DNA from 2 places in the Thioalkalivibrio sp. ALJ2 genome. Region 1 is predicted to be linked to the other one. Evidence: predicted binding sites of a transcription regulator. Region 1 holds the regulator's gene; the other holds the start of a gene.
What was found. The regulator FNR, encoded in region 1, switches genes on or off when oxygen is low (the NO sensors DNR and NnrR bind a similar motif). The targets are predictions, from matches to a motif close to TTGATNTANATCAA.
Positions count from the first base shown of each region.

Region 2: a site for FNR is predicted at 2,187-2,200, ahead of hemN (oxygen-independent coproporphyrinogen III oxidase). Genes of this name have one in related genera too.

Region 1 covers NZ_KB899554.1:1,035,141-1,038,544, forward strand. Annotated here, with positions in the region: gene F468_RS0104890 (DNA mismatch repair protein MutS) at 1-483, shown strand, start outside; gene F468_RS0104895 (DUF2058 domain-containing protein) at 499-1,068, opposite strand; gene F468_RS0104900 (TIGR02444 family protein) at 1,116-1,601, opposite strand; gene fnr (fumarate/nitrate reduction transcriptional regulator Fnr) at 1,594-2,325, opposite strand; gene F468_RS0104910 (cyclopropane-fatty-acyl-phospholipid synthase family protein) at 2,556-3,404, shown strand, end outside.
Region 2 covers NZ_KB899561.1:26,272-29,675, reverse strand. Annotated here, with positions in the region: gene hpnC (squalene synthase HpnC) at 1-723, shown strand, start outside; gene hemN (oxygen-independent coproporphyrinogen III oxidase) at 720-2,108, opposite strand; gene hpnD (presqualene diphosphate synthase HpnD) at 2,290-3,147, shown strand; gene hpnE (hydroxysqualene dehydroxylase HpnE) at 3,161-3,404, shown strand, end outside.

The sequences.
Region 1 (3,404 bases):
CGCATCGGGCGCTTCGATCAGGTGATGGTCGATGTCGGCGACCATCAAAGCCTGTTCCACCACCTGTCCACGTTTGCCGGCCATGTGGAGGTTCTGAAGCGGATTCTTGATCACGCGGGGTCGGAGACCCTGATCCTGCTGGACGAGCTGGGTACGGGCACCGACCCCGACGAGGGCGCGGCACTGGCGATGGCGATGCTGGACGAGTTGCGTGCGCGTGGCACGCGCGGGATTGTGAATACCCACCTGGCGCCCCTGAAGGACTATGCCGCCCAGCACGCGGGCATCGTGAACGCCTCGATGCAGTTCGATGCCGAGACGCTGTCCCCGACCTACCGGCTGCTGATTGGCGAGCCGGGTGTGTCCTTTGGTCTTACGATTGCCGAGAAGAACGGGCTGCCGGCCCAGCTGGTTGCCCGTGCGCGCGAGCATTTCGCCGAACTCCCCACCGCCCAGGCCGGGGGCGATGCCGGCAAGGCGTGAGCCCCGAGCGAGGCGTTACCACATGAGGTCGTCGGGGACGACGTAGTCCTTGTACGGGTCGTCGGGATCGGGCTCGGAACCGCCGCTTTCCTCGGCCGGGATAACCAGCGGCCATTCGGCATCCCGCTCGCGGATCTTGTCCGCTATATCGCGCGGGATTACGCGGAACCCCTTGCTCGGGTGCAGCTCCAGGCCGGCCAGCGCCGCGCGGCCGTCGACCAGGCGCTTGCGGGTGTCCTCGGTCACCGGCAGGTGGCGGACCTGCCCGTCGAACTGGAAGTGATAGTCGATCGCGGCGTCGCCAGTGGGGATCGGGGCCAGGTGCTGGTTCACCAGCTCGCGAATCTGCGCCCGGCGCGCGCGGCGTTCGGCCTTTTCCTGCCGTTCCTGGTTCTTCTCCCGCGAGCGTTGGGCCTGCTCGGCTTGACGAGCCGCAGCGGCGCTAGCCTCGGCGTCGGCGGGCTTGCCCTTTTTCTTTTTCGGTTGTGTCTTCTGGGCCTTGTGCTTCTGGCTCTTGGCCTTGCGCACCTGTTTTTCGTCCACCAGCCCGGCCTTCAGGAGCTGATTGCGCAGATCGTCCGACATGCCGCTTGCCTGTAGAAAATGTGTCGGGAGGATAGCCCGAACCTCTGCTATGTGCAGCCGACGTGTGTAAGTTCGGGTAATCCGTCCAGGATCTCGGTCATGGGAAGGGTGGGAAACAGCAGGTGTAAACGCCGCGCAAGATCGGGGGTCGCAGCGGGATTGCCCAGCGCCTGCGTGCGCTGACACAGTCGCATCGCAGCCGTGCGCTCGCAAGCCAGCTCCAGCCCTTTCACGGCGTCGTACAGGGCTTGGCGTTGTCGCTCATCGGGGCTGTTGGGCTTGAGACGGCGGCGCAGGGCGCGCACGCGCGAGGTGGTTTGCTCGCGCCAGCGCGCGGCGGCCTGCATCAGCGCCTGCCAGTCGTGTGTGTGTACTCGCCGTGGGTACCACAGGGCGAACAGGGCGAGGATGGCATCGACCTCATGGGCGTCCTGCCAGTTCAGCAGGCGTTTCCGTGCGGGGGCGCAGGCCCATATCCGCAGGGCGAAATCCCAGAAGCAGTCGAAGTCGTGTGGCCGGGCGGCCTCAGGCACTACTGGCGGCGGGCGTAAAGGTCACGCCGGCGGTGCTGCGCAGGGTCGTCGGCTCGAGGATCTCGAGATCCCGGGTGTGCAGGTTGATTACCCCCTGGTTGCGCAGCTGTGTGAACAGGCGGCTGATGGTCTCCTGAGTCAGCCCCAGGTGGTTCGCGATGTCGGCGCGCGACATCGGGAGGTAGAAGCGCTCGGTGGACAGGCCCCGTGCACGATGCCGCTCCGACAGGGTGACGAGGAATGTGGCCAGGCGCTGCTCCGCCGTGCGCTGCCCGAGCAGGGCATGCAGGCTTTCGTCCTGAGCCAGCCCCTGGCTCATCACGTTCATCATGTGCTGGCGGAATGTCGGAAGCCTGCCGGCGAGGTCGTCCACATGGGTGTACGGGACTGCGCAGACACTGGTGGATTCGAGGGCGACCGCGCTGACCGGATGTTTTCTGGAGTGGATCGCATCCAGCCCCAGCAGATCGCCTGCGAGGGCGAAGCCGGTGATTTGCTCGGTACCGTCGTCGCCGATCAGAACGGTCTTCAACGCCCCGGTGCGTACGGCAAACAGGGTGTCGAAGCGCTCGCCCATGCCGAACAGCAAGGCCCCCTTTTCGATCGGACGGCGTTGCTGCACGATCTCGTCGAGTTGCCAGAGTTCGTTTTGTGGCAGCCCCATCGGCAGACAGAGCTGGCGCAGGGTGCAGTGTTCGCAGGCTTGGGTCGGGCGCAGTGTCATGTGCTCAGGTTAGCGGTTTTGCCATCGGTGAGGGAAGGTGTGTGAGGCCCCCGTGAGGGAAGGTGTGTGAGGCCCCCGTATAGAGGTTGCCCGTATGAGGAATTCCGGTATTGTGAGTGTGGAACCTTTTGGAGTGGCAGGGATCAGCCAATTCAGAGGCTTGCGGCGGAGCGAGTGCGATATCTAGACTCTGTTTAATATAGCAGGCGATTCGCATGGGAAGGGACGCAATGATCGAACGGATGCTGAACGAATACATGCACCACGGCACGCTGATCCTGCGCGAGCCGGACGGGAGCGAGCGCCGTTTCGGGCAGGGGGCACCCGAGATCACGCTGCAGGTCCATGATCGGGCGGCCCTCAAGCGCATCGCGCGAGATCCCGGGTTTCAGCTGGGCGAAACCTATATGGACGGGCTCTGGTCGCCGGGTCCCGAGGGCATCCGGGTGTTTCTGGATGTGGCCATGCGCAACTTCGCGCCCAGATTCCAGCGTCGTGTGCACCCGCTGGTGTGCATGTTTCGCGCGGTCCTCGAGCAGGGCAACCGTATCGCGCGCAGCTACCAGAACATCTCCCATCATTACGACGTGGACGAGTGGCTGTTCCGCCGTTTTCTCGACGAAGGCATGTTCTACAGCTGTGCCTATTTCGAGCGCCCGGACATGACCCTGGAGGAGGCCCAGCAGGCCAAGTGCGCGATGCTGCGCAAGAAGCTGGTGCTGGAGCCCGGTCAGCGGGTGCTGGATATCGGCTGCGGCTGGGGTGGGCTGGCCTTTCACCTGGCCGAGAACGCCGATGTCCAGGTGGACGGAATCACCCTGTCCCGGGAGCAGCTGCGAGTGGCCCAGGCCGAGGCGAAGCGCCGCGGGCTGGACGATCGCGTGCGCTTTTTCTATCAGGACTACCGCGAACACGACGACCAGTACGACCGGATCGTCAGTGTCGGCATGTTTGAGCATGTCGGCGTGCCCAATTACGGCACGTTCTTCCAGCGGGTGAACGACCTGCTCAAGGACGATGGCGTGGCCGTCCTGCACACGATTGGCCGCCAGGGGCCTCCGGGGACCACCAACCCCTGG
Region 2 (3,404 bases), on a different contig from region 1:
CTCGCCGACGAGGACCAGCGCCCGGTCGACGAGCGGCGGGCCGACCTGATCGCCATGCAGGAACGCGTGCAGATCCTCGAAGACCCGGCCGCGGAATCCGAGCCGGAATGGATCGCGCTGGCCGATGCGCGGCAGCGTTTCAGCCTGCCCGCCGCCCCGTTCGTCGATCTGGTCGACGCCTTCATCCAGGACCTGGAACAGAAGCGCTACGCGACCTTTGGCGAGGTCATGGAGTACTGCCGCCGCTCCGCCAACCCGGTCGGGCGGCTGATGCTGTACCTCGACGGCAACCCGACCGAGGAGATGATTGGCTACTCCGACGCGGTCTGCTCGGCCCTGCAACTGATCAACTTTTATCAGGATCTGCACCAGGACATCACCGAGAACAACCGGATCTACCTGCCGCAGAACGAGATGGCACAGTACGGCGTCAGCGAGGAGATGATCACGGGCGGCCAGACGACCTTTCAGTTACGCAACCTGATGCAGTTCCAGTACGCACGCGCCGATCGCCTGCTGCGCGCCGGGGCACCGCTCGGCGGCATGCTGCGCGGACGCATGGGCCTGGAGATCCGCGCAATCATCAACGGCGGCGCCCGCGTACTCTGGCGCCTGCGCCAGCAGGACGACGTCTTCGCCCGCCCGCGCCTGCGCGCCCGCGACGCCTGGATCATCCTCGCCCACAGCCTCCGCCCCCGCCGCCGCAGGCGTAACACTAGCTAGACGACCTTGGAGTAGCGGCGCTGCGCTTCGCGGTTCAGGTAGGCGTCGAAGGCCATGGCGATGTTGCGGAGCAGGAGCCGGCCGCGTGGCTGGACCTCCAGGCAGTCGCTGCCGATGGTGACGAGGCCGTCGGCCTCCATCTCGGCCAGACGGTCCAGGGCATCGCCAAAGGTCTCCCGGAAGTCGATGCCGAATGCGGCCTCGATGCCGCCGAAGTCGACCCTCGAGTGACACATCAACTCGCTGATCACGGCGCGCCGCAGGCGGTCATCCGCGCTCAGCTCCAGGCCGCGGAACACGGGCAGCCGGCCGGATGCCAGCCGTTCCTGATAGGCATCGACCTCGCGCAGATTCTGGCTGTAGCTGTCCCCGACCTTGCCAATGGCGGTCGGCCCCAGTGCCACGAGGTCGTACTCCGCGCGCGTCGAGTAGCCCTGGAAGTTTCGCTGCAGTGTGCCCGCGCGCTGGGCGATCGCGAGTTCGTCATCGGGCAGCGCAAAGTGATCCATGCCGATGTACACATACCCCGCGTCGGTCAGTCGCTGGATGGTCATCTCAAGGATCGCGAGCCGCTCCGTGGCCGGCGGGAGGTCGCCGTCGCGGATCTGGCGCTGCGTCTTGAACAGCTCCGGCAGGTGCGCGTAGTTGTACACGGCCAGCCGTTCCGGGCGCAGTTCCAGCACGCGGTCCAGTGTCGCGGAGAACGTGTCGACCGTCTGCAGGGGCAGCCCGTAGATCAGGTCCAGGTTGGTGGAGGTAAAGCCTTGCTCGCGCGCCTGGCGTACCGCCTGCTCGGTGACCTCGAACGGCTGGATGCGGTTGACGGCCTTCTGCACGGCCGGATCGACATCCTGCACCCCGACACTGATGCGGTTGAAGCCCAGCGACGCCAGGAGCGGCAGGGTGCCGGGGCGCACGGCACGCGGATCAATCTCGATCGAGAATTCCCGCTCCGGACCGGTCTCCAGCGTGAAATGCCGGCCCAGGGCCTTCATGACCCGGGTCAGGTCCTCGTCGGACAGATACGTCGGCGTCCCGCCCCCGAAGTGCAGCTGGCGTACCGGCCGATCGCGATCGAACAGCCCGCCCTGCAGGGCGATCTCCTGCTCCAGCGAGTCGAGATAGCTCGTCGCGCGCCGATAATTGCCGGTAATCACCTTGTTGCAGGCACAGTAGAAACACACCGTGTCGCAGAAGGGCACGTGGACGTAGAGCGACAACGGGCGCGCTGCACCTTCGGCATTCGTCTCCCGCGCCACCCGCGCATAGGCCTGCGCGTCAAACCCCTCATGGAACTGCGGAGCCGTTGGGTAGGACGTATAACGAGGTCCGCTCACGTCATAGCGGCGCAGCACCTCGGGATCGAATACCAGACGTTGTTCCATACGACTCTCCGCAACGGGAGGGCGGGCCCTTGCGCCACCCTGACACCCCCACCCTACGCGGCCTCCAGCCGGGTACGGTTGATGTATGTCAAACGTGGCTTCGATCAGCGTCGCCATCCGCATCCCGGCCCCGCTGTGCTAGCCTTGCCGTCCCAAGACGGAACCCCGATCCCGAGCGCGTATGTCCCCCGACGAATATTGCGAGGAGAAGGCCGCGAAGAGCGGCTCCAGCTTCTACTACGCATTCCGGTTCCTGGAGCCCGACCGGCGCCGTGCGATCACCGCGCTGTACGCGTTCTGCCGCGAGGTGGACGACATCGTCGACGAGGTCAGCGAGGAGAGCGTGGCGCGCACCAAGCTCCAGTGGTGGCGCGAGGAGATCGAGCGTCTGTTCGACCATCAGCCGCGCCACCCGATCACCCAGGCCCTGCAACCGCATCTGGCGCCGTTCGATCTCAGCCGCGAGTATTTCGACGAGATTATCGACGGCATGCAGATGGATCTCGACTACGACAGCTATCCCGACTTCACCACACTGTCGCTGTACTGCTACCGCGCGGCCAGCGTAGTCGGGATCCTGTCCGCCCATATCTTCGGCTTCTCGGACCGGCGCACGCTGAAATACGCGCATGACCTGGGGATGGCCCTGCAGCTGACCAACATCCTGCGCGACGTCCACGAAGACGCGATGCGCGGCCGGGTCTACATCCCGCTGGACGAGCTGAAAAAGCACGGCGTAAAGCCCGAGGAATTCCAGCTTAACGTTACAGACGACCGCCACCGCGCCCTGTTCGCCGAGCAGGCCGAACGGGCCCGACGCTACTACCAGCGCGCGGAGGAGCACCTGCCCGCCGAGGACCGCTACGCCCAGCGCCCGGGCCTGATCATGGCCGCGATCTATCGCACCCTGCTCGACGAGATCCAGGACGATGGCTATCGCGTGCTGGAGCACCGCGTGCGGCTGACCCCGATCCGCAAGCTGTGGATCGCCTGGCGCACTGCGCGCCGACTGAAGCGCGACTACCGCCGCGCGGGCTGACCGCGCCCGCGCCATGGCTGCCGTTCCCGCATCGCATCCGGTCGTCGTGCTCGGCGCCGGCTGGGCCGGTCTGACCGCCGCGCTGACCCTGGCCCGGGCCGGCATCGCGGTCCACCTGATCGAGGCCGCCGCCACCGGCGGCGGTCGCGCCCGCAGCCTGAACCGCGATGGCGCCGAACTGGACAACGGCCAGCACGTGCTGGTCGGCGCCTGTCACGCCACCCTGGAACAACTGCGCTCGGTCGGCACCGACCCGG